2 linked regions of the Hymenobacter tibetensis genome follow. The protein of the gene in region 1 interacts with the protein of each later gene in a pairwise test. Links are inferred from orthologs where the notes say so. Each region holds a gene or a part of one and is shown in the gene's direction. Other genes may lie near its edges. The genes, in order: MTX78_RS15755 and MTX78_RS01275.

Region 1 (15,436 bases):
TCATTAAGCTAAACAGTAGGGTGTAACCCTTTTTCATTTGCAAACCGTACTGACTTTCTCATAACCACACTTCTACTTGCCTCTTATTTATGACTCAACTTCTCTTTGATATTAATCTGCACGAAGTGCCCGATGAATATCTAACTGGAGAATGGTGTGTGGAAGAACGGGTGTTGAACCGCAACAACCCGGATAGCCCTTTGGCCCGAGCCACCAAACTTTCTTTAGGGCCTAGTTCGTTGCGCGTGCATGCCTCCGACGCCGAAGATACCGGCAATTGGAGCATGCAGCGCGACAATCTGCTGAACCGCCCTTACTTGGAATTGCAGCTGCTGCAGGAACAAACCCTCGCCCTTATTACGCGCCTGCGCCGCTCTACCGATGGCATGAACAGCCAACTCATCTTGTATTTTCAGTCGGGCATGGAAATCCAGCTTGCTCGCCCTTGTTAATTGTCGTCCTCTTATGAACACTGCAATTTCCAACGAACAAACCCTGCGCCGGCAGGCCGAAGAGCAATTCAGTTTCTTGGCCGAATTGATTCCCCAATTGGTGTGGTTCACCGACCCTGAGGGGTTTCATACCTACTTCAACCAGCGCTGGACCAACTTCACGGGCTACACGCTGGCCGACAGTGTCGGACCCGACATGTGGAACAACTTGCTCCACCCCGACGACCGGCAGCGTGCCCGCGAAATATGGGGCCGTTCACTGGCTACCGGCGAGTTCTACGAAATTGAGTACCGTTTCAAAAGCAAAGACGGCAGCTACCGTTGGTTTCTAGGCCAAGCCCAGCCGCAGTTCAACGACGACGGCACCATTAAGCAGTGGTTTGGCACCTGCACCGACATTCATGAGCAGAAAGAAACAGAGCTTGCCCTCCGCCGCCGCGAGCAAGACCTGGAACGTGCCTACGCCGACCTGGAGGTGAAAGTAACTTTCCGCAACCTGGAGTTGGAGCGGGAAGTACAGGCCCTACGCCAGCAGCTAGGCAAATAAAACGCTACGCTGTAGTTGACAGCACAAACCTTTCTGTGCCCTGGTGCTTTATTGAGAAAGGCGGCTTGGAAAAGCCGCCTTTTTTTGTGCTCACTTCAGTTGCCGACCAGCACGTTATGCCTGTTCCCTCCAAACTCACCAAGGGCAACCTGCCCACCAAAATTTGCCTCACCTGCGGCCGCCCCTTCGAATACCGCAAGAAGTGGCGCAACTCGTGGGATGAAGTGAAGTATTGCGGCGAGAAGTGCCACCGGAACAAGCCCAAAAGCCCTACTGCTACTCCGCAGCCGTAAGCACGGGAAAGGCCTGCCGCCGGTTTGCCACGAACTGGCCGAAGCCCACGGGCGCGAGGTAGTGTTATTTCGATTTCCTAGGCCTGGATGCGCCCCAAAATCACTTCATTTGCGGCTATGAATTTGTTTGTCGTTGGTGATGTACACGGGTGCTACCACACCTTCCGGGAACTACTGCAACACTGGCAGCCCAAAAAAGAACGGTTGATCCAACTCGGGGACCTGATGGACCGCGGCAACTTTGCGCCAGAGTGCGTGGGCTTAGCCATGGAGCTAAACGCCCAGCACCCCGAGCATACCATGTTTCTAAAGGGCAACCACGAAGCGGGCATGCTGGATTACTACAGCCCCCATAAGGTGCCTACCTCTTGGCTGGAATGGGGTGGGAGCCTCACCAAGCAGCAATACGAGGCGCAACCCGAATTGCTGGCGCCCCACTTGGCCTGGCTCAAGGAACGGCCTTTGTACTGGGAAAACGACGCCGTGTTTGCCAGCCATGCGGGCATATCCGACACGGTTGATCCGTTCGATGAAGAAAACCCGGATGGAATACTATGGTACCGCGGACCACTGCTCAACATCGGCAAGCTGCAACTCATTGGCCACACGCCCACCCCCGATGGACTCTACAGCCGGGACCTTGCGTCCAATTCTTTGAACCTGGATACGGGGGCTGTGTACGGCCACGCCCTTACTGGCGTTCGTGTTTCAGCTGATGGTCAGCTGCTCGAAGCGTTTTCGGTGCCTACGCACCGGCAGGATAGTTTGCGGGTGAAGTAAAAGAAGTACGAACAGGGGTTTATCTTACAGCAAAAACGACTCTATGAACAGAAGGCTATTCCTGCGGAACGGTTCCTTGGCCGGTTTTGCGCTTACCACTCTTGGCACCAGTGCCTGCACCTCAGAGGCCAACACAACGTTGCCAACGGCCACTGATGGCGCTCCGAATTCCGTAGCAGATTCCTTTGAACTCAGCGAAGCCACTATCAGCGGGCTACAAGAGAAGATGGCCAACGGCCAGCACACTGCCCGCTCGCTCACCGAACTCTACCTGAAGCGCATCGAAACACTCGATAAAGCCGGCCCCAAGCTCAATTCGGTTATCGAAGTCAACCCCGACGCCCTCACCATTGCCGATGCCCTTGATAAGGAGCGCAAAGCCGGCAAAGTGCGCGGCCCGCTGCACGGGATTCCGGTGCTCATCAAAGACAATATTGACACCGGCGACAAACAGCAAACTACTGCGGGCTCCCTGGCGCTGGCCGGCCACAAAGCCACGCAAGATGCTTTCATTGTCAAGAAACTGCGCGACGCGGGGGCCGTGCTACTTGGTAAAACCAATCTGAGCGAGTGGGCCAACTTCCGCTCTACGCGCTCCACCAGTGGCTGGAGCAGCCGCGGCGGCCAAACCAAGAATCCCTACATCCTCGACCGTACGCCTAGCGGCTCCAGCGCCGGTTCGGGTTCGGCGGTGTCGGCCAATTTGTGCGCGGTGGCTATTGGGACCGAAACGGATGGTTCTATTGTGTCGCCATCGTCGTGCTGCGGGCTCGTGGGTATCAAGCCAACGGTGGGGTTGCTGAGCCGTAGTGGCATCATTCCTATTTCCGCCACGCAGGACACCGCCGGCCCCATGGCCCGCAACGTGCGCGACGCGGCTATTCTGCTCGGCGCATTAGCCGGCCAAGACCCTGCCGATGCCGTGACCAACGAAAGCGCCGGCAAAGTTCAACCCGACTACACCAAATTCCTGGATGCTAATGGCCTTAAAGGCAAGCGAATAGGTATCGAGAAGCGGCACTTAGAGGGCGTTTCTGGTTCTATTCCGCTGTTCAAGCAAGCAGTAGAGCTGCTGAAAGCCCAAGGCGCCACGGTAGTGGAAGTGAAAGTAGACGAGCCCTGCGACGCCTTCGGGGAAGCCGAGTACGACGTGCTACTGTACGAGTTCAAAGACGGCGTCAACAAGTACTTAGCCACGGCTAATATGCCCGTCAAAACGCTAGCCGACGTCATTGCCTTCAACACCCAAAACAAGCCCAAGGCCATGCCGTTCTTCCAGCAAGAAATCCTGGAAGCCTCGCAGAAGCTCGAAGGCCTAAGCAGCCCTAAATACCAGGCTGCCCTTCGTAAGTCGCACCTCGGGGCCCGGCAGGTGCTCGATGCTGCCATCAGTACCAACAAGCTCGATGCTATCGTGGGCATCACTACCGGCCCGGCCCGCGTCATCGACCTAATCAACGGCGATGCTGGCGGCGGCCCTGGTTCTTCGTCGCCTGCCGCTATGGCGGGGTACCCCCACATCACCGTCCCGATGGGCGCTGTCAATGGCTTGCCCGTTGGGTTGTCGTTTGTGGGGGGCGCTTACTCGGAAGGCCCCTTGCTAACGGTTGCGTACGCCTACGAGCAAGCCTCGAAGAAACGGATTGCGCCGCAGTTCCAGCCGCCGTTTGTAGGGTAGAAAAGCTTGCTCGATAAGAAGCCTCCCGAATCACGTTCGGGAGGCTTTTTTGTATCTAGCACCAGCAACTAGAGAATCACTTTCTATCTTGGTAGTGCACAAGACAAGATGAAAACAACAGAACTGGCTATTGTCGGACTTGGGGGAGTTGGCGGGTATTTCGGGTTTAAGCTGGCGCAGTTTTATGCGCCCGATCCTGCCGTCAACATCACCTTTGTAGCCCGTGGCGCAACCTACGACGCCGTGAAGGAACACGGGTTAACACTGCTCTCGCCCGAACATCCTCACAGCGTAACCCGCCCAGCCAAGCTAGTACAAGCCGTTGCGGAGCTAGCAGATGTCGATGTGGTGGTTATCTGCGTCAAGGAGTACGATTTAGAGAAAATCTGTACCGAGCTAAAGCCAATTCTGCACGATAATGTGGTGCTGCTGCCGCTAATGAACGGCGTGGACATCTACGACCGAATCCGCCGAATTATTCCGGCGGCTAGTGTGCTGCCCGCCTGCGTGTACGTTGCCTCGCACATCAAAGAAAAGGGGGTAGTAGAACACAAAGGCAACCCAGGTAGAATTATTGTCGGGCAGGATCCGCAGCGGCCCGCGTATCAACCGCAACACGTAGTTGGTCTCCTGGCCGATGCTGGCATTGCCATCGAGTATCAGCCGGATGCATTCCCCGCCATCTGGACTAAGTTCTTCTTTATTGCCAGCTTCGGGTTGGTATCGGCGCGCTACAACAAGTCGATTGGGCAGGTCGAGGAAGACAGCAGCTTACGTGAGCGGGCCCAGGCTATCATGCAGGAAATAGCGGCTATTGCGCACGAAAAAGGAGTTGTGCTGCCGGCCGATATCATCAGCCAAACCTTCCAGAAGGCCCGGTCCTTTCCATACCATACGCCCACCTCCTTGCAGCTAGACGTCAATTCCAATAAGTCCGACACCGAACTAGAGCTATTCGCCGGCGCCATCCTAACCTATGGCGAAGCTCTCCATATAGAGGTCAAGGAAACCCGCAAGATTTACCAGGAAATACAGGAAAGCCAATTGCATAAAGCCAGCCGTTAAGCCCTCAAAAAGAAGGAGCGCGAAGCTTATGCTTCGCGCTCCTTCTCGTAATGCTTGTGCTCGGTTCAAGCAGTTACTTATCGTCTTCCGACGACTCGTGTGGGGCTTTGCTAGTAGAAGAAGACGCGCTGCCGGAGCCGCCTTCGTCACCGGCTTCTGCGTCTAGGTTCAGTTCGTAGCCGCCGGTGCCGTAGCTGGGGCGGCCACTGCTTTGGCCAACTACGCCACCGTCTTGCTTGCCTTGGGCAGCATTGGTGGAGCGTTCGTCAAGTGGTTGGTCGGTATCGGCTGGTGCTTTGGTGGTTGCCATAGTCAGGATGAAAATAAGAGTGGTAGATGTTCCTTATACGACAACTTGGCGTGCCATAGCCGACTATGCTGTATCAAAGCAGCCATTCGGCGGTTGAAGTAGAGCGCTACGCAACGCTTAACAGGTCTGTTACGGCCGCAAATCAGGGCACGTACTGCTCTGTCAGATTCGTTACGGTGCCCTGCTTGGTTTCCACCATGAAGGGCACGTAACGCAGCATCTCCTGGTTTTTTTCCAGCATTTCTGCTGCTGTAGCGGTGTACTGGCGCAAGTCGCCGGAGGTGTCCCAGAGCGTGAACAAAGCTTGTTCACCCAACGGCAACGTCCGCTGTTGGGCATCGTCGTTGATGATGTAATGGTCATCGAACACAGAATAGATGGTGTCGCCATTCACTACTTCTTCTTGCGCATCGCCCTTGCGCCGAGCTGCTGCCACGGCGGCTTCCCCACTCAGAAACTGGATGTAATCCACCGTGATGTAGTAGCGACCCTTGTCCTGATACAAGCGCCGGACATAGCCGTGGTTGCGGCCCGTTTCGCCCACTGCTTCCGTGGTGGATACCTCACCTTTCACGGTGGGCGGTACCACTTCCTCCCGGTTGCGCCCCGCCGATTCGCGCTCGGATGTGCAGGCAGCCAGGGCAACAAGAACGAAAAGCAGGAGGAAGGGCTTCATACTCCGTTGTACGGCGGCCGTGGTGGGCGGTTTGAGCAGCGCCAGGAATTGATATCAGCAACCAGCTTAGGACACTTCGAACTCGTATATCTTTACTCTACTCCCGACTGCCCCAGCTATGGAACCCATAACGCAGCTTTCTCAACTCGACCTGACGCGCCGCTATACCTACGCCGACTACCTGACGTGGCAGCTAACCGATTGGGTGGAATTGATTCGGGGCAAAGTGCGCCTAATGAACCCCGCGCCCAAACGCGCCCACCAGGATATAACGCGCAACATTGAGTTGCCCATTATGCAGTTTCTACGCGGCAAGAGTTGCAAGATGTACCATGCACCCTTCGATGTGCGCCTAACCCGTACCACGCCCAACGGCGACGCCAGCATAGAAACTGTAGTGCAGCCCGACATCTGCGTTATCTGCGACCCACAGAAGCTTGACGAGCGAGGTTGCCTAGGTGCCCCCGACTGGATAATTGAAATCCTGAGTCCCGGCACTGTGGCACGTGATACGAAAGAGAAATTCGACCTCTACGAAGAAGTAGGTGTGCACGAATACTGAATGGTAACGCCCGAGCAGAAAAAGTAGTGGTGTACCTGCTAAGCGAGGACGGCCACTACGCCTTGCGCGGCGAGTTCTACACGCCCGGCCTGATTCCGGTGGCTACGCTGCCAGAGCTGCAGATAGAGTGGGCGGAAGTGTTTGAGGGAGTTTAATGACAATACAAATTTTTGTATCTAAAAAAAGACATGGCAAAGACTGTAACCTTAATGAAAATTTTTCTGGCATCACCTCAAGATGTTGCAGACGAACGTGGAATTGCAGAAGAGGTGATAAATGAATTTAATTTAACTTCTGGGCAGCACATGAATATTAGGTTAGAACTCGTTAGATGGGAAACTCATACTAATCCTGGATTAGGCAAAGACGGGCAAGATGTAATTAATAACCAATTGAGTGAAGATTATGATATATTTCTTGGGATAATGTGGAAAAAATTCGGCTCCCCTACAAAACGCTATGATTCAGGGACGCAAGAGGAGTTTAACAGAGCGTATGAAAAATCAAGGCATAATAAAGACGAGCCTTATGTTATGTTCTATTTTTGTAACAGAGCACCTTTAAGCCTTGACGATATAGATATCGATCAACTTTCTCTAGTTAAGACGTTTAAAAAATCTGTATCGGAAATGGGATTATATTATTTTCCATATGATAGTGTAAGGGATTTTGAAAAATTATTAAAAATACAACTACCTAGAGTGGTTTTTGAAATACAAAACAAACAGAAATCAAAAGAGACTATAGAACTAAACAAGCTCAAAAATGAGGAGGTAGTAAGTAAAAGCAACGTTGATTTGAATAACTTAGAAGACGAGAGAGGAGTTCTTGATTACCTTTATGAGGGAGAAAGGTGTTTTGGGCTTGGGAATGACAACTTGATTAAAATTGTTAGCAACGTTGATATAGTTAAAAATAGAATTGTTAAGCAAGGAGAAAATTTGTCATATCTAGAGGCTTCGAAATTGCCTATTGATACCTCTGCTAAAATAGCCATGTTAAATTCTATAGCAAGTGATCTACTTGATTTCTCTAATAATATAAATCCTGAATTAGATAGTCTAGAAATAAATTTCAACAAAGCTATCGAGCAATATTCCTATGCTCTTGAGTATTATTATGAAATGATAATTCTTGATAAGGAATCAATAGTAAGTGCCTTTAAACATTTTGATATTTTTATTGATAATATATCTAATGCTCAAGTTGGAATAAGAACTTTTAAGAATGCTGTAGATGGTTTTCCAAAGTTAAGTAGCAGCGTTATAAAAGCAAGAAGAGAAGCTTCTACGAGCCTTGAAAGGTTGTTAAATATTCTCAGTTCGATGGCTGTGCTTATAAATGAGTATCAAGCTAATTTAAAGAGAATTATTGATGATGTGAATAACGAAGGTTGAGGTAATATTATAGAAATGAACTATTCTGGCATCGTTTATAGATATACTTTTAGGAACAACACCGTACCTTTGCAGCTTCATAGCAAAGTAGGATGATTTCGATTAGCGACCTAGACTTTCATTTTGGCTCCCGTACGCTCTACGACAAAGCCAACCTCCACATAAAGCCCAAAGACAAAATCGGCCTGATTGGCTTGAACGGTCGGGGCAAATCCACGCTGTTGCGCATTCTGGTGGGCGAGTACAAGCCCGACGGTGGCAGCATTTCCATGAGCAAGGACGTAAGCCTTGGCTTCTTGAACCAGGACTTGCTGAGCTACGATTCGCACGAGCCCATCCTGATTGTGGCCATGCAGGCTTTTGCCGAGGCTCTGGATGTGCAAAAGAAGATCGACGTGGTACTGCAGGAGTTCGAAACCAACTACACCGACGACTTGGTCGAGAAGCTGGCTGATTTGCAGGAACGTTTCGAATCGTTGGGTGGCTACACCATGCAGGCCCGCGCCGAAGAGATTCTGGAAGGCCTCGGCTTCACCACCGAGGAGCTACAGAAGCCGCTGAAGCTGTTTTCGGGTGGCTGGCGGATGCGCGTAATGCTGGCCAAAATCCTGCTACAGCAACCCTCGTTGCTGCTGCTCGACGAACCAACCAACCACTTGGACTTGCCGTCTATCAAGTGGATCGAGAACTACCTGGCGGGCTACGAAGGCGCCGTTATCATTGTGAGTCACGACCGGGAATTCCTGGACCGCACCACTAACACCACTGTGGAAGTAACGGGCGGCAAGCTGGTGCCTTACGCTGGCAACTATTCGTACTACATCGAGGAAAAAGAAGAGCGTAACCTGATTCAGAAAGGCGCTTTCGAGAACCAGCAGGCCCAAATCAAGCAGGCCGAGCGGTTTATTGAGCGGTTCAAGGCCAAGGCCAGCAAGGCTAAGCAGGCCCAAAGCCGCGTGAAAGCCCTGGACAAACTGGAGCGCATCGAGGACGTAGCCGGTGATGATGCCCGCGTGAACATCAAGTTCAACTTCACCGTAACGCCGGGCCGCCACATTCTGCGCATGGAGCACGTGGGCAAGAAATACGGCGAGAAAATCATCTTCCGCGACACGCACGTGCACATCGAGCGGGGCGACAAAATTGCCCTCATTGGAGCCAACGGCAAAGGTAAATCCACGCTGATGCGCTTGGTGGCCGGTCAAGAGGCACCCACCAACGGCAACCACCAGTTGGGCCACAACGTCATCATGTCGTTCTATGCGCAGCACCAGTTGGAAAGCTTGCGCATCGAAAACGAGATTCTGCAGGAGATGATTGAGGCTGGTTCGCGGCGCACCGAAATGGAGCTGCGTTCCGTACTGGGTTCGTTCCTATTCACGGGCGAGGAAGTGTACAAGAAAATCAAGGTGCTCAGCGGAGGCGAAAAAAGCCGCGTGGCCCTGGCTAAAACCCTGATTTCGGAAGCCAACTTCCTGCTCCTCGACGAACCGACCAACCACCTGGATATGCAGTCGGTGAACATCCTGATTCAGGCCCTGGACCAGTACGAAGGCACTTACATCGTCATCAGCCACGATCGGTTCTTCGTGGAGAATGTGGCCAACAAAATCTGGTACATCGAAGACTACCAGTTAAAGGAATACCCCGGCACCTACGCCGAATATGAGCAGTGGCAGGAAGACCGGGAAAAGGCCGCCAAGAAAGCCGGCTTACCTTCGCCCTCAGCGCCTAAGCCACTGCCGAAAGAAGAGAAGAAAGTGGAAACTACACCAGCCAAAACTCCTTCGCCCGACCAGAAAAAGGCGCTGAAAGAGTTGGCTGATGTGGAGAAGAAAATCGACGAGCGGGAAAAGGAACTGGCCGTCTACGAAAAGCAGCTTGCCGACCCGCAGATTTACCAGAACGCCGCCCAGTTAAAGGACGCCACGCTTAAATTCGAGCAGGTGAAAAAAGAACTGGCCCAACTCAATGACCGTTGGGAAATGCTAGCAGAAATGTAAAACCTGTCAGGTGAAAAACAGAAGTCCCGCAAGAAGCTACATGCTTCCTTCGGGACTTTTTTTATTGCCACAAGAGCCAGGCGGTCGTCGTTTAGATGCGGATTAGCAATATTGTTATTAGCCGAGGTTTTTGCTTTATGTCGCTGATAATTTAAATACTGTTATTTCAGGTCTTACATTAAATCTAATTTGCCATAAGTGCCCAAGTGCCCTGTTGATATAGAGGGTTCTATTATTTGAAAGCTCTATTTTTCCTGAACTGTATTTACTGTTCTTAACCGGCAGCAAAGGTGGTGGCAGAAAGGGTGGTTTACATTGTCCACCGTGTGTATGACCCGCTAGTATCCAGCCTTCATATCCATTCCACACATCCAAATCACAAACATCAGGATTGTGACACAGTAAAACTGATGGCTTAGCGTTGTTGTATTCAGTTAGAATCTGTTGAGGATTAAAGTTTAATCCCCAATAGTCGTCGAGGCCAATAATATTTAACCCTGCAAATTCCTTCTGCTCATTCCGTAAGAGCGTAATGCCGTTCTTTTCAAGCAGTAGCCCTATTTTGTCTGCTACCTCAGCTTGTCCCCAATTTTTACCATAGTCATGATTCCCTAAAATACCGACTGTAGCAATTTTTCCCTTTACACAGTTCGATAACGTTTCTTCTAATTCCCTATACTGAACTTCGTCTTTATAAGTACTTACATAATCACCGGTGTAAACGACAAAGTCAGGATCATACGTCTTGGCTTTTTCGAAAGACTCAATTATAAACTTGTGGTCAAAACGTTTACCCACATGAATATCACTAATCTGTATTAAGGTTTTTCCAATCAGTTCTTTAGGTAGATTTTTGATTGGCATATCCAAGGCAACAAATTCCAGCCAGAAGGGCTCTACTTGCCAAGCGTAAAGCCCACTTACAAAGCCAAGTCCAGTAAGTCCTGCGAATCCCTTTAAAAATTTACGACGCTTCATAATAGAGCAGTTTCTAACGCTTGGAGGGTTTCAATAAAACAAGTGTCTAAAGAATGCAGCTTCCGTTGTGATGCGCTTTGGCCTTGTTTTAAACACTAGCAAACGAGCAGTATCAACATAATGGCTTATTCTAGATTTTACAGCTTTCGTCCAGCAGGTGGGCAATAGAAGAGTGACGCAGCATATGTAACCAATAATACGAGAAGGCCAATATCAGCACAGCCGGGCTCCCCTACACTACCTGGTGTAAACTGTAGGTAGTGTAGGGGAGCCCGGCTGTACTCTTCTAAAACAAACGTAGTTGATGTCAGTGACAAGGAGGGGTGTAGGTGCTGCCAGCGGGCACCTCAGTAAGCCACTTCCCGCGTATCGTTCAATGACTTGATAAAGGCAATGATGGACTGCTGTTCGGTCTTGGTCAGGTTCAACCGGTCTTCGGCCAAGGTTTGGGTTGGTACGGACAGGCCCATGCCTGCTCCGCCGCCTTTGTTGTAGAAGTCCATTACTTCTTCCAGCGTCTGATACACACCGTTATGCATGTAGGGTGGCGTAAGAGCCGCGTTGCGGACGGTGGGCGTTTTGAAAGCATGCTTTTGGTGGGCAACGCCGTAGAGTAGAAACTTGCCTTGGTCGGTGTCCAGTTTGGGGTGCAAGGTGTCGGCGGCGGTGGGCACGCCTAGTACTTCGCTTTCTGTTTTGTCGTAGAGGGGCGGCACGGTGCCGTTGAAGAGAGGCATGTAGTGGCAGGTGCCGCATTGTGCCTTGCCCATGAACAAGTTGAAGCCGAGCACCTCTTGGCCGCTGAGTACGGCGGTGTCGCCGCGCAGGTACCGGTCGAAGCGGCTGTCGAGGCGCACGAGGGAGCGGACGTAAGCAGCTACCGCACGCCGGATGTTGCGCTCAGAAACAGGCTGTTTCTCTGCGGCAAAGGCTTGGGTAAACAGCTTGGCGTAGGCGCCCTTCTTGCGAAGTAGCGCGGGCGCTTCGCTTAGCTGCCCTCCCATTTCGGCCTTGTTGGACACGACAGCGTGCACCTGGTCTTCTAAATAGTGCACCCGGCTGTCATAGAACTGATCGGGTTGGAGGGCGGCGTTGAGTAGGGTAGGGGTGTTGCGCTCCAGCCCGGCATCAGCCAGCAACGAACTGTTCACTTTTAGGCCATCGGTGTAGGCCTGGCCGGGTACGTGGCAGCTGGCGCACGAACGTCCACCTCGGCCCGATAACAGTGGTTCTTTAAACAGGGCTTCTCCCAGTTTCAACACGGCCGCCGTAGGCGCGGCAGCATCAGTGGGCGCAAAGAATGTTGGGTCGAAGGCATCCGCCACAAAGTAACCGCCGGCATCGGCCCGCACGGCGCGCTTGGCGGCTACAAACGGAATATGCTGTTGTACTTGGGCCTGCCGCAGCGCCGCTAGCGCCGGGTTGAAGTAGCGCACGAAAAATCGGGCCCGGTCGAAGCTGTTGAAGTCCTGCTTGGGGTTAGCTACGGCGGCTTCACAACGGGCTAATTGCGTGGTAAGGGTTTTTGGTACGTCGAACATCGCCAGCACTTCCCGGCTGGATTTCAACGTAACGGCGGCTTCGGACAGTGACGCATGAGCGGCCGGCGAATCAAAGCCGGATACCCCTTTAGCAGCTAGGCGGTACAGGTTCAGCCGCAGGGCGTCAAATAGTTCTATTTCCGAAAAAGCCAGGTACGGCAACTGCAACTCAAGCTGGCGCACTTGGTAGAGCAGGTTGTCGATTTCCTGATGAATTAAGTCCCGGTTGGCGCGGTTGTCGGGGGCGGCGTACACGTACTCTTCCAGCACCTGAAAGCCGGTAGGCGGAATGACCTCGCCGGGTTCACCCGGTTCGGTTTCAGGCAGGGCAGCGCCATTGATGCGCGACGCCGCGTGCGGATAATAGTACTCAACGGCAAATTCCAGATGCTTGTACGCCATCCGGCAAGCTGCAAATTCGGCGCGCAATTCAGTGGTATCAGCTTGGTAAGTACGTGCCTGAAAGTGCGCCAGGATGGTATGCATCTGGCGCAGATGAGTTTCATAATAGGTTTTTACTTGCTCGGCTGGCGGCTGGCGCAGCACTGCAAACGAGAACAGCAGCACCGACAGCCCAAGTAGCAATGGCCGGACGAACGTGGCGTGTTTAGTTGAGCGAAAAAACATCAAAAATAAAGTTTAGCGCCCGGTAGTGCCGTTTCGGCTTGGCGGCGGGCGGCGGGCGTGAAGGCATTTTGCTTCACAATGATGGTTTTCAACTGTTTCAGCTTGCTTAAGGAGCGAGGCAGGGTTGTGAGCTGGTTGTCGTTGAGAATCAGTATTTCCAGCTTGCTTAGGTTGCCTAAGCTCTTGGGTAGCGTCTTCAGTTGGTTGCCAGACAGAATAAGCACCTTCAGGCTCTGGCAGTCGCCGATGCTGGCGGGAAGCTGCTCTAGCTGGTTGTTGGACAGGTTCAGTTCTTCCAGCTTACTTAAACTCCCGAGCTGAGTGGGCAGACTTTGCAGCTTGTTGTCGTTCAGGTACACGTAGCGCAGGTTGCGCAGCCTGCTGAAAGAAGCGGGCAGAAACAGCAATTGATTGTGCGAAACATCGCAATACTCCAGCTCGGCCAACTGTCCAAACTGCTCGGGCAGTGAGGTGAAGTTGTTGTAGGCGCTCATTAGGTAGTGCAGGCTATCAAGCTCCCCAACACTGGGCGGCAGTTCTCTCAGCACGTTTTGCTCTATTTGCAATTGGCGCAGCCGGTGCAGCTTGCCCAGCGTCGGGGGCAAATCCAGCAAGCTGTTCTTGTTGAGAAACAGCACCCGCAAACTATCCAGCTGCGTAAGATTCTCGGGGAGGTAGCGCAGATGATTTTCGTGGGCAAACAACATCCGCAACCGCCGGAGCTGCCCCATACTCGGCGGCAGCAGCTCCAGGTTCTGGCCCCGCAGGTTAAGCTCGATGACGCAGCCCGACTGGGTTAGTGCTTGGGTTAGCGAAAAAGAGGTTTTCAGAGCACATTGCGCCAAACAAGTGTTGCCCTGCACACCGTGCAGGGCAACAAATAGAATGGTTAGTAAGGAAATCAGACGGGACCTCACTGCTTGATGAATGGACGGGTTGTGGTGGTGGTGGCCGTTTTGATAACCAAGTTGTAGTGGCCGCTTTGCAGCTTGCTAACCGGCACTTTCAGCGTGTTTACGCCCTGGGTCAAGGTTGCCGGCTGCTCCAGTACGCGGGCACCCAGCGTGTTGTACACCGTTAGCGTGGCCGTTTCTTTCTGGCTGTGGGTGAGCAGCAGCTTCAGCTCGGCTCCGCTTACTGGGTTCGGATACACGTCGGCCTGCGCCAGTTCGGCTTTGCCTTTCGAGGTGCTTAGTGCCGCACCCAGTACGCCTTTGCGAGCAATAACAAGCGCCGTAGATTTGTTGAAGACCACCGATTGGCCGGCGGCATCTATGGTAGCCAAGGTGTTCGCGCCAGGGCTCTGCATCGAGATGAAGAGAAACTTCTCGTCGGGCGAGAACGTCATGCCGGTTGGCTCGCAGCCATCAGGCGTCACCGCGAAAATCTCCACGGCTGGGTTGGCTTGGGTGTGGCAAGGTCTTACCACCCACACGTGGTTACGGTCGCCATCCTGCAACACGTACAGGTTGCCTTGCGAGTCGAAGGTAAGGTTATCGTTGCCAGTGCCCCAAGGTTCTGCTATGGTGCCAGTACCGTAGTTGATGTTGTACGTTTGGTTGGTAACGCCAACTGGGTTGCCCACGAAAATTTCGAAATTACTAACAGTAGCGCCGTCGGTGAAACGGTAGGTACGGCCAGTCCCTTTCGCCGTAAAGTAAATCTGGCCGGTCACGGGGCTGATTTCAATGTCTTCTGTGCCGTTGAAGCTAGTGGCGCCCAGCGCCCTGGCAGTGGCCGTCGTGGTGTTGCATTCAGCGGGCGTCGAGTTAGGAATTTGGATCCACGTGCCGGTGGTGCTTGTGCCGATGGCACCGTCCAGTTTCAAGGCGTAAAGCGTGCCGTCGCCAAGCTGACCGGGGGTAGTAGCTATATACTTATACACAAAGCTGTTGACAGAACCATCATCGGCGCCTTCGTAGGCCGTGCGGCGGTCGGCAGCTACCACAATATTCTCGTGCTTGATGCGCCCCATCTTCCACAGCTTATCGGGCTTACCGTCGCCGTCCTGATCTTTCACAGTGCGCGTAACCGGGTCGATTTCTATGTTCCAACCCGAGTCCATGTACCCGTCATTGTTGGTGTCGGTGGGAGTGGTCGGGCCAGTATTTTCCTCGGAGGTTACTATAGTGCTCCACGGCGTAACGGTGCCCGAGCAGTTGTTGATGGTGCCAGCTACGGGGGCGAAATCCACTGGGTGCTTGGCCGACACGTTCCACACCTTAGAAGCCGCGTTGAAGTTCAAGTTAAGTATGCTTACGCCCGAGGTGGTGCCAGAGCCTTCGTGGTTGATGGAGAGGTAACCGTTGGTGCTGCTGCCCGCAATGGGGGCATACCCCGTGAAGTCGAAAGACTCCAGCATGTTGCCGTTTGCCGCGTTGGTGTAAGGCATGTTGCCCTGCGCCAGCATCTGGAAAGTATGGGTCGAGGGAATGCGCAAATCCTGCGGCTGATTGGACGGCATCACCGACGTGAACCGGCTGATATGATCGTTGGGAAGCGTGGGACAGGCAACTTGTGCTAAGGC
Region 2 (15,956 bases), 3.6 Mb from region 1 along the record:
GGTTGGAGTGGCTGATCAACAAAAACATCGGGGAAATGCTGGCGCAATTCGAAATGGGCAACGCTGACTTAGCTCTCAACCGGTTACGCGCTATCGAACGGTTGTTGCGGGAACGGAGTGGTGTTGATGATGGGGGACCCTACGCGTACGTGCTCAGCTATTTGGCCCTGGTTCGGGAGATTATAGATAATCCGCAGGCCTTGCAGCACCCTGGCTTTGCCAAGCGTGTAGAGCAAATGCCGCAGTCTTTGCCGCTGCAGCGCGAAGATTTGCAGGCTCTTAGCTTCTACGCTTGGCTACAGGCCCGCATGGTGCAGCGCCCGTATTATGAAGTGCTGTTAGAGCTAGCAGATGCTCCCACCGAAACGGAAGCAAAGAAACAAAGCGTGTAGCCGAGAGAGCACAAAAAAGAGGGCCGCCCACAGCCGGAGTACTAGGCATGGTAGATACACTCGTACACCACCGCCTAGTACTCCGGCCGCGCGCGGCCCGCGTAGTTCACTAGGAACTAGTCTTTGATTTCGGCTTTGGCTTCAGCAGCAGCTTCTTCGGTTTCAGCAGCCGTTTTCTCGGCAGCGTTTTCGATTTTGTCGCCTGCTTTCTCGGCAGCAGCTTCCGTGTTTGCAGCAGCTTTGTCTACTGCATTTTCGGTGGCAGCGGCAGCATTTTCAGCTTCCACTTCCACGGCGTCGCCAGTGTTTTCAGCGGCAGCTTCGGTGTTTTCGGCAGCAGCATTTGCGTTTTCTTTGCCGGCTTCAGTGCACGAAGCAACAGAGAAAGAAACAGCAACAGCAACGAACAAAGATTTCAAGGACATTTTCATGGATAGAGAACGTTAAGAGTAAGAGTTGAAGCAAACCTGCTCTTTATGTTGCTTCCCAGAAAAAGTAACCCAACAGTACCAATAATTATTAGCTGAAATCGGTAACTGCGCCATTGCGCCAGTATGCTTACAGACAAGCAGCTAGCCCAGATACTATACTGTAGGGTAGCAGACCGGTTCTGGCAGCAGCGCGCCTAGCAGATGTTGGGGCGCACTCAACTTTTCCGGCCGCGAGCAAGTATAGCATAGCTGATTCTCCCGCTCACCGACTTCATATTCCCATGGATTCCACTGCTTCCACTCCCCAGACGCCTGCTACGCCCAATGTACCGCTTGGCGTAACTGACCAGCAGAATAGTGCCCTGCTCGAAGACACTCTTACCTTGCTCAATGCGGGGGTACCCGACCAGCGCGACCAGCACGGGTTGGCTGAAATCGAGCGGTGGGAAGCTGTTCTACAATCCTCTGAGCGCCCTGGGTTGGCCAAAATCATTCAGGAGCTAGCCACGCTGCGCGAGCAACTCACTGCTTCCGACACCCAAACGCATGACTTAGCCGAAACCATTGCTACCCTAGGCGCCGAAACCGCCAAGGTAGCCGATGAGTCAACGGGCGATTATGCCGGGCCACTCGGTCATTTAAGCAAAGTGCTCATCAAAATGGGCTCTTCTCTTTCTCGCTAGGCCAAGCCATAGCACAGAAAAAAGCCCTGGTCACTTTATGTGGCCAGGGCTTTTTCGTTTGTGGTTGAGGCAAGCAACTAACCTGCTTCTAGGGTTTGTCACTGGCGGATCAACACGTAGGCTTCCATCTGCGGGTTCTGTGTGGTTACCTTTGCGGGCCTTTATTCAAGGTTGCTTGCTTATGTCTGCTTCTGCTGCCACTCCGGCTCCCAACGATTTCACTTTCTACGACCCATTCGACGGTATGCGTTTTGGGCCGCAGCAATGCTTTTTGTGTGGTACGCCCACTATGCCGCGTGCAGATTCGGTGCCCGTCTTCGCCGAGTGGCTGATGACGCGCTACAACTTGCACGAGCGTCAGATCAAGCTGCTGGATTTAAGCATCGTGCAGTTCAACGACTTACGCATTCCTTGTTGCCCCCAGTGCCGGACTAAGCACGTCGAGCCGTTAGAGCAGGAAGTGGAAGAAGCTGCGCAACAAGGAGTGGAAAGCTTGCGGGCTCTCGGCGACAAAACCTTGTTTTTGTGGCTAGGCAAGATGATGTATGGCGTACTGGTAACCGAGATTCTTAATGAGCTAGAACCACTGGCCGTACCGCAGTATCCGTTGGCTGAAAATGCGCAGATGCTACGCCGGTTTCAAGCCTTTTTCCAGGCGTTCCAAGCGTTGCGAGTGCCTGTTGAGTTCGATGATTTCTCGCCCGCATCGGTGTTTGTGCTAGAAGTAAGTCAGACGCAAGACGACATGCCGTTCGAGTACGACGACGACTTAAGTACGCTGACCTTCAGCATCAAGCTAGATAATGCGGTGCTTACTGCCTGCCTAGTGGACAATGGTATCATCCGGCAGGCCATGCGCCGCGTGTATCAGGATGCTCTCCGGCCCTTGCACCCAGTGCAAGTAGCAGAGTTTAAGGCGCGCGTGTATTACGCCTCCTACATCCTCAATGTAGTACCCGACTATTATCCGCGTGCACTAGCCCCAGGAGCTACGCATATAGTCATGGATACGCTGATCGACGATATAACCGGCGACATCTTCAACCCATGGGACAATGCTGCCTACGGGCAATCTTTACTGGAAATGTGGAAGCGGTGGCATATCCCGCTGGAAGAAATTATGCGCGAACCTGATCAGCCGCTTTCTTTCTTATATGATGCAGATGGTGCGCCTCGGCTACTGGCGCGTTACCCTGAAGAGGGTGGAACGGAGCAAAATTTAGCGGCTAGCTAGCCTGCCAAACGGGTTTTGGAGCAAGTTTGCTAAGCTTTATTTCACTCCAGCGGCCTTCGAGGCCATTCTTACATTCTCGCTCGTTTACCAGCACGTCCACGCAGTGGCGGTGGCGGCGGTTCATCGTGTCATGAATGATGTACACGCCATCCAATGCTTCAGACATGCCTTGGACGCGGACTTTTTCGCCGTAGCGGAAAGGACCGCCCGAACCTTCGAGCAGGTCGCGGGATACAGCCAGCCAACGGGTGCGGCTGGAGTGGCGGGTAGGGATGATGGAACCATCAGCAGTTTCCATCGGATTACTGTCGGTCTGGCCGGGTTCAGGCCAGTAGGTAGTAGCCGTAACGGTGTACGACAGGGTGCGGGGAGGCCGTTGAACAGGCTGGATTGGTACCGCTACGTGTACCGAACGAGGGCTAAGGCTGGCTACAGTGGAAGGCAACGCTAGCGCGGGAGTGGAAATAGTACGAGGAGGAAAAAGAAAGGTCAGCAGGAATAAAGCAATAGACATGACGGTTGGGTTCGTGTACTCTCACTTCGTCTGGAGAGGATAGACAGCCGGCCCGACTCGGCTTCAAGGGAGGAGCATAACTTTTTCTTTTCAGAAAAGGTTGCCCCTGATTTTATGTCAACAGCCGAAAGGCTGAATTAAGCGTTTCAAGCAAGAATTAAACTGTAAAATCGGATAATAGTTATAAAATTTTGTACTTATATGTTTTTGAGCGCTAAGAGGGGCCAAAGATACAGCAATTATTAGAACTCGTTTTCGAGTGGTTATTCCACCGTGGAGGCGGCTATGTGCAAGCAACTCGTCTTTGTGCACCAGCTTAGGATCCCCTGACCCTCTGGTGAAAGCGGCCTGCTGGCCCAACTTCGCGCATTACTAGTCGTATCTACCAGCAACCTCAACCACGCTTCTTACGCGCTGATATCCTGTGTCGTAGGGAGTTTGCACAACCAAAATCGTATGTTATCTTTTTTCAACCCTCGCACTGTCGGCGCCTTGTTGCTGCCAGTTGGTCTGGGCGCAGCCTTGGTGTCTGGTGGCTGTTCGTCCCCGTCCTCCCCAACCACCCAATCCGGTGGTACTGCCTCCACCGACTCAGTAAGTACGGCTGGGCCACAAGCACCCGCTAACTCACCGCTCCAAGTGGTGGCCGGGTTCCGGGAGCCACAGATGGTGGGCGTAGCCGTACTGCCCGACGGCCGGGTGTTTGCCGATTTTCCGCGTTGGGACAACAACCCCGTAAATCCGGTGGCTGAAGTGAGCACCGACGGTTCCGTTAAGCCGTATCCGGATGCCACTTGGTGTACCTGGAACGAAACCGTGCGCAACGAACCCCAAAAGCACTGGATCTGCCCACAGAGCGTATACGCCGACAAAACCGGTATGCTCTGGGTGCTTGACCCAGCTTCGCCCGGTTTGAAAGGAACCGTAGTTGGTGGCCCAAAACTGGTTAAGATTGACCCCAGTACCAATAAGGTGGTGCAGAATATAAGCGTGCCCGAAAGTGTAGCGCCTCGCAAGTCCTACCTCAACGACGTGCGGATCGATACGCAAAACAACTATGCCTACATCACAGAGTCTGGAGTTGGCAGCTTGGTGGTAATTGATTTGAAGTCCGGCAAGTCCCGCAAGCTGCTCAACCAGCACCCCTCCATGCTCGGCGATACTACGCTCAACATCAAAGCTGACGGCAAGGAACTGGTTGACCCAACTGGCAAGAAGGCCCGCTTCAATGCCGATGGTATTGCGCTAAGCCAAGACATGCAGTACCTGTATTGGAAGCCGCTAACCAGTTACGCCCTGTATCGCATTAAAACCGAAGCGCTCCGCAACCCGGCCTTAACGGACGCGCAGCTAAGCCAGCAAATCGAGGATTTAGGCAAGGTACCAGCTTGCGATGGGATGGAAATAGATGCCAAGAACAATCTGTACATGACGGCTTTCGAAAACCACTCGATTGTACGCCGCACCCTAGCCGGCAAAATAGAGCCGGTTGTGCAAGACCCACGCTTGGAGTGGCCTGATACCTTTGCCTTTGGACCCGACGACATGCTATATGTTACAACATCGGCCATTCATAAAACGCCTACTTGGAACAAAGGCCTTGGTAAACAGGATCAGCCTTACTACATCTTTAAGATGAAGCTGCCACAATAGTATAAAAGCTGTTTTCGGAAGTCAATAGAAAGTAGCGCAGAACAAATTTCCTGCGGTTTCCGCGCCACTTTCTACCGGCTTATCATGCATGAATTGCGCCAGGCAATAACTCTGATTCACTGGTAACAGAAAGCTCTTTCCTTCGTTGAGAAAGGGCTTTCTGCTTTATTTTGAATAGATTGGTTTTCTGTTTTGGATGTTTAACAAAGCAGATTTGAATGTAAAATAATGATAGTGAAGCGTATTCGTGTACTCGAATACAGGTTTCTGGCTTACAGTCAGGCTCATTACCTTTACACCCGACCTACAAGCTCCCACCGCATGGATGCATATTCTTATATCGCCAACGCCCATGGCGACTACATCGACCAACTCTACCAGTCTTACAAGAACGACCCGGAATCGGTTGACTTCGGCTGGCGCAAGTTTTTCGAGGGCTTTGATTTCTCACAGCAATACGCTGATGGGGTGCCGCAAACTACCGGCGAAGGGGTATTGGCTAGCACGGCCTCTACCAACGATGCCGGTCAGGTTCGTGCTGTAGACACGGTATCGGCTGACAAGGAAACGCAAGTGCGCAACCTGATTCATGCCTACCGCAGCCGTGGCCACCTCCGCGCCAACACCAACCCGGTGCGCGCCCGCAAAGACCGCAAAGCCCGCCTCGACCTCGCCGACTTCGGCTTGGGGGAAGCCGACCTCGATACCGTTTTCAAGAACGGTGAGGTAATCGGCCTTGGCCCTGACGCTAAGCTGCGCGACATCGTATCGGCCTTAGATAAGGTATACACCCGGACCATCGGGTTCGAGTACATGTATATCCGCGACCCACAGATTCTCGACTGGTTCCGTGGGAAAGTGGAAAAAGATTCGCTGAGCTTCAACCCCAGCATCGAGTACAAGAAGCGTATCCTCAGCAAGCTGAACGAAGCAGTGGTATTCGAGAACTTTTTGCACACTAAGTTCTTGGGGCAGAAGCGTTTTTCGCTGGAAGGCGGCGAAACCACTATCCCGGCTCTCGATGCTATTATTCAGCGCGGCGCTGAGCTAGGCGTGGAAGAAGTAGTGATTGGGATGGCCCACCGCGGCCGTCTGAACGTGTTGGCCAACATCATGGGCAAGACGTACGAGCAAATCTTCTCGGAGTTTGAGGGCACTGCCGTACCCGACCTGACCATGGGCGACGGCGACGTGAAATACCACATGGGCTATAGCAGCCAAGTGGACGCCGCCGGCCGGACAATCAACCTGAAACTGGCACCCAACCCCTCGCACCTAGAGGCCGTGAATCCCGTAGTGGAAGGCTTCGTGCGTGCCAAGCTCGACCACGGCTACGCCAACGACTACGACAAGATGCTGCCCATCTTGATTCATGGCGACGCCGCGTTGGCGGGCCAGGGCATCGGGTTTGAGGTAACGCAGATGTCGCAGCTGCAAGGCTACAAAACGGGCGGTACCATTCACTTCGTTATCAATAACCAGGTAGGTTTCACCACCGATTTCGAGGACGCCCGCTCTTCTATCTATAGCACCGACCTTGCAAAAATTATTGACGCCCCCGTAATTCACGTCAACGGCGATGATCCGGAAGCAGTGGTATTTGCGGTACGCCTAGCCACGGAATACCGGCAGGAGTTCCATGCCGATATCTTCATTGATATGGTGTGCTATCGCCGCCACGGCCACAACGAGTCGGACGAGCCCAAGTTCACCCAGCCCACGCTCTACAACATCATTAGCAAGCACCAGAACCCACGGGAGGTATATAATACCACGTTGGTGGAGCGCGGCGATGTAGATGCCGAGCTGGCCGCTCAGATGGACAAAGAGTTCCGTGAAACGCTCCAGGCTCGTTTGGACTTGGTGAAGCAAAAGCCGCTGCCCTACAACTACCAAGCGCTTGAGAACGAGTGGCGCAGCCTGCGCCGCAGCAAGCCCGAGGATTTCGAGCAGTCCCCGCAAACAGGTGTTAGTGAGGAAGTGGTAGCCAAAGTAGGCAAGGCTCTAACCACGCTGCCCGAAGGATTTCGCCCGCTCAAGCAGATCGAGAAGCTGATTGAAGAACGTCGTAAGATGTTCTTTGAAACGCGCGTATTGAACTGGGCCGCCGGCGAACTGCTGGCATACGGGTCGTTGCTGACCGAAAAGCACATTGTACGCGTAAGCGGCCAGGATGTGCAGCGGGGCACGTTCTCGCACCGCCACGCCGTACTGCACGACGCTGAGACTTCCGCTCCGTACTCTTCTCTCGACCATATCGAGGAAGGCCAAGAGAAGCTGAACATCTACAACTCTCTGTTGAGTGAGTATGGCGTGTTAGGCTTTGAGTTCGGCTATGCCATGGCCAACCCTACGGCACTGGTGGTGTGGGAAGCACAGTTCGGCGACTTCGCTAACGGTGCTCAAACCATGATCGACCAATTTGTGGTGTCGTCGGAGAGCAAGTGGCAGCGTATGAACGGAGTAGTGATGCTGCTGCCCCACGGCTACGAGGGCCAAGGCCCGGAACACTCCAACGCCCGCCCCGAGCGTTTCCTGCAGCTCGCTGCTGAAAACAATATCGTAGTGGCCAACATGACCACGCCGGCCAACTTCTTCCACGCGCTGCGTCGCCAGCTGACGTGGGAGTTCCGCAAGCCGTTGGTGGTAATGTCGCCGAAGTCGATGCTGCGCCATCCGCTGTGCGTATCGCCAGTAGAGGAGTTCACGAGCGGTAGCTTCCGCGAAGTGCTCGGCGACACGTTTGCCGAAGCCAAAAAGGTGAAGCGCGTACTGCTGTGTTCAGGCAAAGTCTACTTCGACCTGCTGGAAGAACAGCATGCCTCGGGCCGAACGGATGTAGCTATTGTGCGCCTAGAGCAGCTGCATCCGTTCCCTAAAAAGCAACTGGATGTTGAGCTGGCGAAGTATCCGAAAGCCAAGGTGTACTGGGTTCAAGAAGAGCCCGAAAATATGGGCTATTGGAATTTCATGCTTCGCTTCATGCGTCGCGAATTAGAGGATGTTATTGCCCGCAAAGCTTCTGCTTCGCCCGCTACCGGCTACAACAAGGTCCATGTGAAAGAACAGAAGGAACTCGTGGCCCGTGCTTTCGACAAGCCAAGAGAGGCTGTAGCCGATACCATCATCAAAGAAACCGCAGCAACTGCCCAACGAGCAGACTAGGTAGCACCACCTCGAAAGAGCTACGGGTAAGCTGCTCCAACCACTCACGGATAGGCTGGTAACCGCCGGCGTATCATGGATGATAACCTAAACAGCAAACGCAAGCCACTGTCCGCCGCCATGTAAAACCTGCATGCCCAACACATGAGTTCGGCATGCAGGTTTCGAGCACACCGACGGAGGGCAATGGCTTGGATTTGCTTGGTTATGAAGGCAAGTATCGGTGCGATTCGTGTCCTTTGTTGCAGTTGCTTTCCGCAATACCTTCTCACCCACCCTGAAACCATTCAATTTTCCCACTTATGGGTCTGGAAATTAAAATCCCCGCCGTTGGCGAATCCATCACCGAAGTAACCATTGCCAAATGGCTGAAGCAGGACGGTGAAACGGTGAAGCGCGATGAAGTAATTGCTGAGCTGGAATCAGACAAGGCAACGTTTGAGCTACCGGCCGAAACCGACGGTGTGCTGAAAATACGCGTGGCGGAAGGTGAAACCATTGGTATCGGTACCGTAATCGCCGATATCGGCGGCGACGGCGCATCGTCATCTAACGGCGCGGCAGCTCCTGCCGCCGCCCCTGCGGCGCAAGCTGCTCCTGCCGCCCCCGTGGCCCCGGCTGCTGACCCCCTAACCAAAGGCGAAGACAACCCGCAGGCCAGCGACCAAAGCGGCTACGGCGGCTCAACCTCAGGCTCGGCCGACAAGCCTACGCCGCCTGTGGCCGCTCCAGCAGCCAGCGCGCCTAGCAGTGGTGGTGCAACTGTAGAGATGAAAATTCCGGCAGTGGGCGAGTCCATAACGGAAGTGACCGTAGCCAAGTGGTTGAAAGAAGACGGCGCCCAAGTGCAGCGCGACGAAATTATTGCCGAGCTGGAGTCAGACAAAGCAACGTTTGAGTTACCGGCCGAAGGAAGTGGTACGCTACGTCACGCGGCGAAAGAAGGCGAAACCATTGGCATCGGTGCTACTATTGCGCGTATTGAAGGCGGCAGTGGAGCAACTGCCGCTGCGCCTGCTCCTGCGGCCGCAACTCCTGCTTCAGCTCAGAACGCTCCAGCCGCTGCTCCTGCCGCCTCGGCTTCTACCAGCTATGCTACAGGCACACCTTCACCGGCCGCCGGCAAAATCCTTGGTGAGAAAGGGGTTAATGCTGCAGACGTACAAGGCACCGGCCGCGACGGTCGTATTACCAAGGAAGACGCGCAAAATGCGCAAGCAAAGCCCGCTGCCCCGGCCGTAGCGCCTGTTGCATCGAGCCCTGCCCCAGCTGTCAAGCCAGCGGAAGCCGCTCAGCCTGCTTCTGGCAACCGCAACCAGCGCCGTGAGCGGATGAGCAACCTCCGCAAGACAGTAGCGCGGCGCCTGGTGTCAGTGAAGAACGAAACGGCTATGCTCACCACGTTCAACGAGGTGAACATGCAGCCTATCATGGACTTGCGCACCAAATTTAAAGACAAGTTCAAGGAGAAAAACGGGGTTGGCCTCGGCTTTATGTCGTTCTTCACCAAAGCTGTGTGCGTGGCTCTGAAAGAGTGGCCTTCGGTGAATGCCCAGATCGATGGCACCGACATCGTGTTCAACGACTTCTGTGATATCAGCATTGCCGTATCAGCCCCTAAAGGACTGGTGGTGCCAGTTATTCGCAATGCCGAAGAGCTGTCGTTTGAAGGCATAGAAAAAGAAGTGGTGCGCCTCGCTATGCTGGCCCGCGACAACAAGCTGACCATCGAGCAAATGACGGGCGGTACGTTCACTATCACCAACGGTGGCGTGTTCGGCTCGATGATGAGCACCCCGATTATCAACGCGCCGCAGTCGGCTATTCTGGGCATGCACAACATTGTGCAGCGTCCTGTGGCAGAGAATGGCCAAGTGGTAATTCGCCCCATGATGTATCTGGCCCTGAGCTACGATCACCGCATCATCGACGGCCGCGAGTCGGTGTCGTTCTTGGTGCGTGTGAAGGAGTTGCTCGAAGATCCAACCCGCCTACTGCTCGGCGTGTAAATTCCCTTCAAAACCCAGATGAAAACGAAAAGCCTCCTTGCGTACTGCAAGGAGGCTTTTCGTTGGGTGGAACTTTAAAAGGAAGGAATTGGGCGGGCGTGATGCGTAGGTTAGTCTACTGGCAGCTCCCGCGAGCGAAGAATACCCAAACGCGTAGCCATTTGACGCGCTACGTTTTTTGCTTCTTCTGCTTTGGAGCCAACAAAGTGTTCTTCAACAGTTGTTGAGAACAGCTGTAGCCAATGCTCGATGTGTGCACCGCTACGTGGCAGTACCACTTGTTCGGGCAATGGGTCACCGCCTGACTGGCCTTTGCCAAGCAAGGTGCTGCTCCAATAATGATACTGGGTGGTAAGGTAATGCGGCCAGTGAATACGAGCAGCGGCTCCAAAGCTGGCACCTAATAGCGTGTCGTTGGTGGCTTTGTAGCAAAGCGTATCCACCAGCGTCTTAATGTCGCCTTCGGTCTGAATGTCGTGCAAGGTAGCAGAGTTCTTCATGGGCTTAGGAGGATAAATGGGATACCAGATACGCAGCGAATTTACGCAGGTTGCGTAGGTTTCGCTAATAATTTATTATTGAAATTTTACAATCCAATTCAATATGCGTTTTTATGCATTAAAGCCAGTATAGTATTAGTATGTTAAAAAAGTATTAATACGCCTTACTGAATTCTTGTTAGTTGAAGATGGTCTAGCAACGCGTGATTGACCTCGCCATGCATGTTGCGGTTGGCCCGTTCCAAGCTGAGCGTTAGCACGTAAGAACCTTCTAGCAGGGGAGCCAACACGGCATTGCTGAATCCCCAATTCGACCATTCCTCCGCGCCGCGTTGTGGCAGCACCACTGTGCCAAGGAACTGCTCCCCGTTGCGTAGTGTCCGGATAGCGCACTTGTTGCTGGTGTTGATGGGGCCATTGCCGTTGGCATAGCGAAAATCCGCGGCGTACAGGCCAGAAACCGGAATATCGACACGCACCGAAACTGTTTGGTTGACGCTGGTGCTGGTTTCCACAACACCTCTACCTGTGTAGCCCTGGCATGCTTCGTTGGAGGGCGGACAGGCAGCATCGAATTCGAAGACGTAGCGAACCTTCTCGACGTCTATCAACAATGGCTCACTGGCGAAGCTCTCGAAGCCGTGCGTGTCCACTGCCAGCACTTGGTACTCGGTGTAAACAGTAGGAGAAGGTACCGGGAAAGAAGTGTCGATGGTGCGAGCCACAGGTTTGCCGTTGCAGAGCACCTGGTACGCTTGCGCACCTGCCACTGCAGTCCAGCGCACCCAGCCCGCCTCGTATGTCACCGACGGTGTTATCGGCGCGACGTGGTGGGCCACTTTGTGTTGGGAAGCAACGGGTACCGCTTCGTTAGCTAGTTCGATGTGTAGGGTATGCTGCCCCGTCAGGTTGCCCGGCACGGTGGCTTGTGGCAAAGGGGCACCGTCAAGCGTAATAGTTCGGATGGTGTTGCCGTAGCCGTGCAACTCGATGTCAAGAATAGCTTGCCGGTACCGAAAGCCCGTGAGGTGCCGCGTCCCTTGCAAAGCGTGCGGCACAAACGGTCGGAATGTAAGGCCGTGCGCCTGCGGGTCCAGTCCAAACAAACCTTTATACACCAGTCCCAGAGTGCCTGATAAACTCCATAGCATTACGCTGCTATTCACTTGCGTGCCAGCGAAATCCCCGTTGCTGGCTACAAAGTTTTCTTTGTTGGTTAGAAACAGAGCAGCAGGCCGAGTGACTGCGGCTATACTTTCCATGAAGGCAGTTTCGTTGGCGGTTTTGGCTGCCGCCAACCCCCAGTAGCTTTCCACAAAAGGCCACACCCCGTTGTTGTGGTACGGTAAAACACCCGGAATCTGTGGGTAGATGCACGGAACCCCGTAGTCCATAACGGGGGTGTGGGCTACCACCGACTTACTGCGTTCCTCGTCAGCTACCTCAAACAACACAGCCAGTGCTTCTCCCAGGGCTTCCGACTTAGGTGAAGTCTGTTGGAACACGCGGCCGTAACGATACTGCCCGTAGTAGCCCTTGTCGGGCAGCCACAGATGCTGATTGATACCTGCTTTGATGCGGTCGGCTCGCGCGTTAGCAAGCCGGGCCACATCCGGTTCGCCTAGCTTGTGGGCTATCAAAGCCAGCACTTTGTTGCCTTGATAATGCGCCGCGTTTGTGCCCAGGCTTTCTGATTCGTAGATGTCGGCGGGCTGCATCCACTCCGGGTACGTTTGCTCGCGCCAGTCCAGAAACGATGATTCCCCACGTACTAGGTTTGTCAGGCGGCCAACCGGGTTCCCCTCGCTGTGTTCTGTGGCCTGGCTCGGTTGCACCACTGCCGTTGCACTGCTGGCAGCGTATGCTACCAATTCGTCGTCCTCAATGGTGTTCTTAATAATCGGGTACACTTGCTTCAGCCACTCTTCGTCGCCAGTCGTCACGTAGATTTCCCAGGCTGCCGTAGCCCATATAATCCGGTCGGTGGAGCAAGGGTAGGCGCCGCCGGTACCGGTGTCCTGAACGATGCGACTGTCGGAGGTAACTTTGCGCAACAAGCTGGTTTTGGCTACTTCCGGCTGCAACATGGCTTGGGACAGAAGAATGCTGTAGCTGATGTCGCGCGTCCAGACGCCGGCCCACTCTTGGCCCGTACGGAAGGTGCCATCTGATTCCACTGCGCGCTTAGCTTCCTCCAGCGCCAGGTTATAGAGGGCATCAAGCAGCGGATAGTCGGAGGTGTACTGCGGAAACTCCGAGGTATTAAGCTGTTGCTGCCACCGGTTAAGCGTCGCTGGTGCGTTAGATGAAGCATGAAGCCTCAGCGTAACTTCGTAGATACCATCGCCGTGCGTGTCGTGTAGCTCTACCTCTGACTGGCCGAACAACTCATTGAAATTCCAGCTGAGCGGCGCCGTATCACCAGTCACGAACACGTGCTTGAAGTCGTCTTTATAAAGCTGTTGCCCGTTGTAGAGAGTATAGAAGCCTTGACGCTTGAAGTCGGCGAGCACCGGCCGCATATCCAACCGAATTTTTAGCAGCGTGTTAGGCGCAAGGGAAGTAGTAGCAGGCGTTTCTGTTGGATCAGCATACACCTGCCCGAACACGATAAGAGGCGTTTCTAGAATAGGGGTCTGCTCGTGCGCTACAGCTACGAATAAGTGGTTTTGGCCTGGCGGCAACTCATTGTCGTGGCCGTTCAGGCTGAACTTGAAGCTCACCCGCGGGCTTTGAAACGCAGCAGTTGGGCTCTGGTAGTTCGAGGTTAGGGTGGTGCGCGACACAGCGCGGGCGGTGTACTCGCCTTGCACTACCGCATTATGGTAGAGCGTGTAAGCCGCCGATTGCCACACCGGTGTTGGGGCCGCAGCCAGTTCAGTAGCCATAGGCGGGAGAGAAAAATCAGATATGTGATACGAGCCTAGCCGCCGAAGCCAGCGCAGAACTACAGGAAGTAAAAACTAAAAAGACAGCCTGCCCAGAGAGTAACTGCGTGCCTTGCAGCAGCCTAGGGCAAACGCAACAGGTGGGGCTTGCACTGCAGCGCACAGGCTGTCTTTACTGTTTGGGGGCTGGTTTCTTGCTCCCACCCAGCACGACCAACGCTACTGCTACCACAATCAGGGCGGCTCCACCTAACATCTGCGGATTTAGGGCCTCACCGGCAAAGGCCCAGCCCAACAGTACTGCCACTACCGGATTCACGAAAGCGTACGTACCTGCCAGCGCTGGCTCCACCACCCGTAGCAGCCAGATATACGCCGTAAAGGCAACAATCGACCCGAAGGTTACCAGATAAGTGTAAGCCCACCACGACTTGGCGGTTACCTGTGCTACATCAAACTCTGTTGCTTCGCCTCGCACCAGACCAACTACCAGCATCACTAGCCCCCCACAAATCATCTGCATGCCGCCCGAAACAAAAGGGGAGGGGCTGGGCTGATGGCCCTTTGAATACAAGGACCCCACCGCCCACAGAAGGCCTGCCGTCAGAACCAGCACCATGCCCAGGCCCTCATGGCCAGGCAATGCCACATGGCTGGCGCCGGGAGTGCGAGCCAACAGATACACCCCCAATAGCCCGCAAGCCAGCCCTATGGCTACCCACAGCGTAGGCCGGGCTGCTACGCCACTCCACCAGCCCAGTATTGCCAGAAACATAGGTACCGTGGCTACTAGCAGGGCCGCCAGCCCGGAAGGAATATACTGCTCCCCCAACGTGACGCCCCCGTTGCCAAAGGTTAACAGGCAAATACCAATGAGCAGCGCAGTTGCCCAGCCGCGCCCAGCCGGTGCTGGTTCGCCACGCAGCCGCATAAAGCCATAAAGCACGACCCCCGCCAGCATGTAGCGTGAGCCCGCCATAAGCAGCGGCGGCATAGAGTCAATAGCGAAGCGGATACCGAGGTATGTGGAACCCCAGATGATATACACGGCCGCAAAGGCAAGCACTACAGCCACGCGACTCGGAGTACCAGGCAAAGAAGAAGCAGACATAAGCGCGAAAACAACCGCCTAAACCTACGTTCGTTTTCTCTTTTGGTGGTTTCAACCTCTGCTTTTCGTCTTTCAGCGAATAATTTTTTTTGTTGCGCTTCATCTAAGACCTACTCACTAGGCACAATTTGTCCCAGGTGTAGAAATAATAGAAAACACCAAACCGCTTGACAATCAATAGCAAGTAGAAGGTATAACTAGCTTCGTCTTAATTGTAGAATTCAGTTTGTCAAAATGGAAAAGTAAGTCTAGTATAAGTACGTATCTATCTGGGTTTGAGGTTTTAAAATGACATAAAAGTTTTTTTACTTGCCTCTCTAACGAGGTGGCAATTTGCATTTTTGTACGAACAGGAATAATTTGAGCAAGTACGTCGGAATTGATTATTTCGAATATGCGCCAGCGAGTGTCACCACGCTAGAGAAAAGAAAAACAACATACAGAGTCCTTGCCCTTGTCGTCAAGCAGGCAAATAAGTTTAAGTAACAAGCACTACCGTTAACCCCAGAAGTATACAGCCATGGTCATGTCAGCTCCGACTAGTTGTCAGAATTGCCCTTATCTGCGGCAATCATTGCTGGGCTCTTGCCAGATAAGTGAATTAGCACAGCTCTCGAACAGCAAGGTATCGCAGCGGTACCAGCGCGGACAAGTTATCTACCAGGAAGGTAGCCGGCCTGCCGGGCTCTATTGTATCCACGAGGGTCGGGTGAAGGTCTCGACGATGAGTGGCGAAGGAAAAGAGCAAATCCTGAAGCTGCGTAAGGAAGGTGACGTGCTAGGTTTTCAAGCGCTAACTGCCTGTGGCAACTATGCCTCTTCGGCCATTGCCCTGACCGATTGCGTGGTGTGCATGGTACCCCGCCCCGACTTCTTCAGCATCATGGAGCAAAACACCCAGTTTTCTCACGAGTTGATGCGTCTGTTGGCAGCGGCACTCGGTGATGCGGAGAAGCGGGTAGTGCACACGGCGTACAATCCAGTGCGTGAGCGTTTGGCCGAAGCTCTTGTGCAACTCTATACTTTCTTTCTGCCCGAAACAGCTGATGCGTTCAGCATTCCTATCTCACGCGAGGACTTGGCAGCTCTTATGAGTACAGCCAAAGAAACCGCCAGCCGCCTGCTTTCCGAATTTCGCGACGAAGGACTCATTGCCACGAAAGGCAGTAGCATCACGGTTCTGAACCTCGAGAAGCTGAAGAAAATAAGCACGGTATACGCTTAGCCAATTTCCATTTACCTGCTCCTAAAAGAAGCTTTCAACTGTAATCACAAGTTGAGGGCTTCTTCTTTTTTTATAATTCAATATATTGCTTTTATAAATTGTATTTTTAAGCAATATATTTGCTTAATTAACTTGTAAAAGGGCTTTAAAA

Evidence for each region.
Region 2: the proteins of MTX78_RS15755 (region 1) and MTX78_RS01275 interact in binary tests that used the Escherichia coli proteins (3 or more experiments, as listed by UniProt). The link is inferred for Hymenobacter tibetensis from one-to-one orthologs.

What each region holds. Positions count from the first base shown.
Region 1 is NZ_CP094669.1:3,945,565-3,961,000, reverse strand. Bases 7,406-10,307 are described here. They hold MTX78_RS15755 (ABC-F family ATP-binding cassette domain-containing protein), read left to right. Parts: upstream 7,406-7,852; coding sequence 7,853-9,763; downstream 9,764-10,307. Other genes in these bases: MTX78_RS15750 (metallophosphoesterase), read right to left, coding at 9,899-10,307; MTX78_RS15760 (DUF4062 domain-containing protein), read left to right, coding at 7,406-7,760. Outside these bases: MTX78_RS15805 (hypothetical protein), read left to right, coding at 90-452; MTX78_RS15800 (PAS domain-containing protein), read left to right, coding at 466-999; MTX78_RS15795 (DUF2256 domain-containing protein), read left to right, coding at 1,116-1,292; MTX78_RS15790 (metallophosphoesterase family protein), read left to right, coding at 1,410-2,072; MTX78_RS15785 (amidase), read left to right, coding at 2,116-3,750; MTX78_RS15780 (ketopantoate reductase family protein), read left to right, coding at 3,859-4,815; MTX78_RS15775 (hypothetical protein), read right to left, coding at 4,889-5,125; MTX78_RS15770 (hypothetical protein), read right to left, coding at 5,268-5,801; MTX78_RS15765 (Uma2 family endonuclease), read left to right, coding at 5,920-6,363; MTX78_RS25280 (hypothetical protein), read left to right, coding at 6,390-6,518; more of MTX78_RS15760, read left to right, coding at 6,552-7,405; more of MTX78_RS15750, read right to left, coding at 10,308-10,741; MTX78_RS15745 (cytochrome-c peroxidase), read right to left, coding at 11,089-12,909; MTX78_RS15740 (leucine-rich repeat domain-containing protein), read right to left, coding at 12,909-13,826; MTX78_RS15735 (alkaline phosphatase PhoX), read right to left, coding at 13,823-15,436. UniProt on the Escherichia coli protein: Genetic data indicate it may be involved in ribosome assembly or function.
Region 2 is NZ_CP094669.1:316,718-332,673, forward strand. What follows is about bases 4,851-8,272. They hold MTX78_RS01275 (2-oxoglutarate dehydrogenase E1 component), read left to right. Parts: upstream 4,851-5,228; coding sequence 5,229-8,072; downstream 8,073-8,272. Other genes in these bases: MTX78_RS01270 (SMP-30/gluconolactonase/LRE family protein), read left to right, coding at 4,851-4,907. Also shown: MTX78_RS01245 (hypothetical protein), read left to right, coding at 1-392; MTX78_RS01250 (hypothetical protein), read right to left, coding at 509-817; MTX78_RS01255 (hypothetical protein), read left to right, coding at 1,105-1,506; MTX78_RS01260 (hypothetical protein), read left to right, coding at 1,688-2,740; MTX78_RS01265 (RlpA-like double-psi beta-barrel domain-containing protein), read right to left, coding at 2,733-3,254; more of MTX78_RS01270, read left to right, coding at 3,711-4,850; odhB (2-oxoglutarate dehydrogenase complex dihydrolipoyllysine-residue succinyltransferase), read left to right, coding at 8,375-10,081; MTX78_RS01285 (group III truncated hemoglobin), read right to left, coding at 10,192-10,581; MTX78_RS01290 (MGH1-like glycoside hydrolase domain-containing protein), read right to left, coding at 10,746-13,469; drug/metabolite exporter YedA, read right to left, coding at 13,642-14,580; MTX78_RS01300 (Crp/Fnr family transcriptional regulator), read left to right, coding at 15,107-15,805. UniProt on the Escherichia coli protein: E1 component of the 2-oxoglutarate dehydrogenase (OGDH) complex which catalyzes the decarboxylation of 2-oxoglutarate, the first step in the conversion of 2-oxoglutarate to succinyl-CoA and CO(2).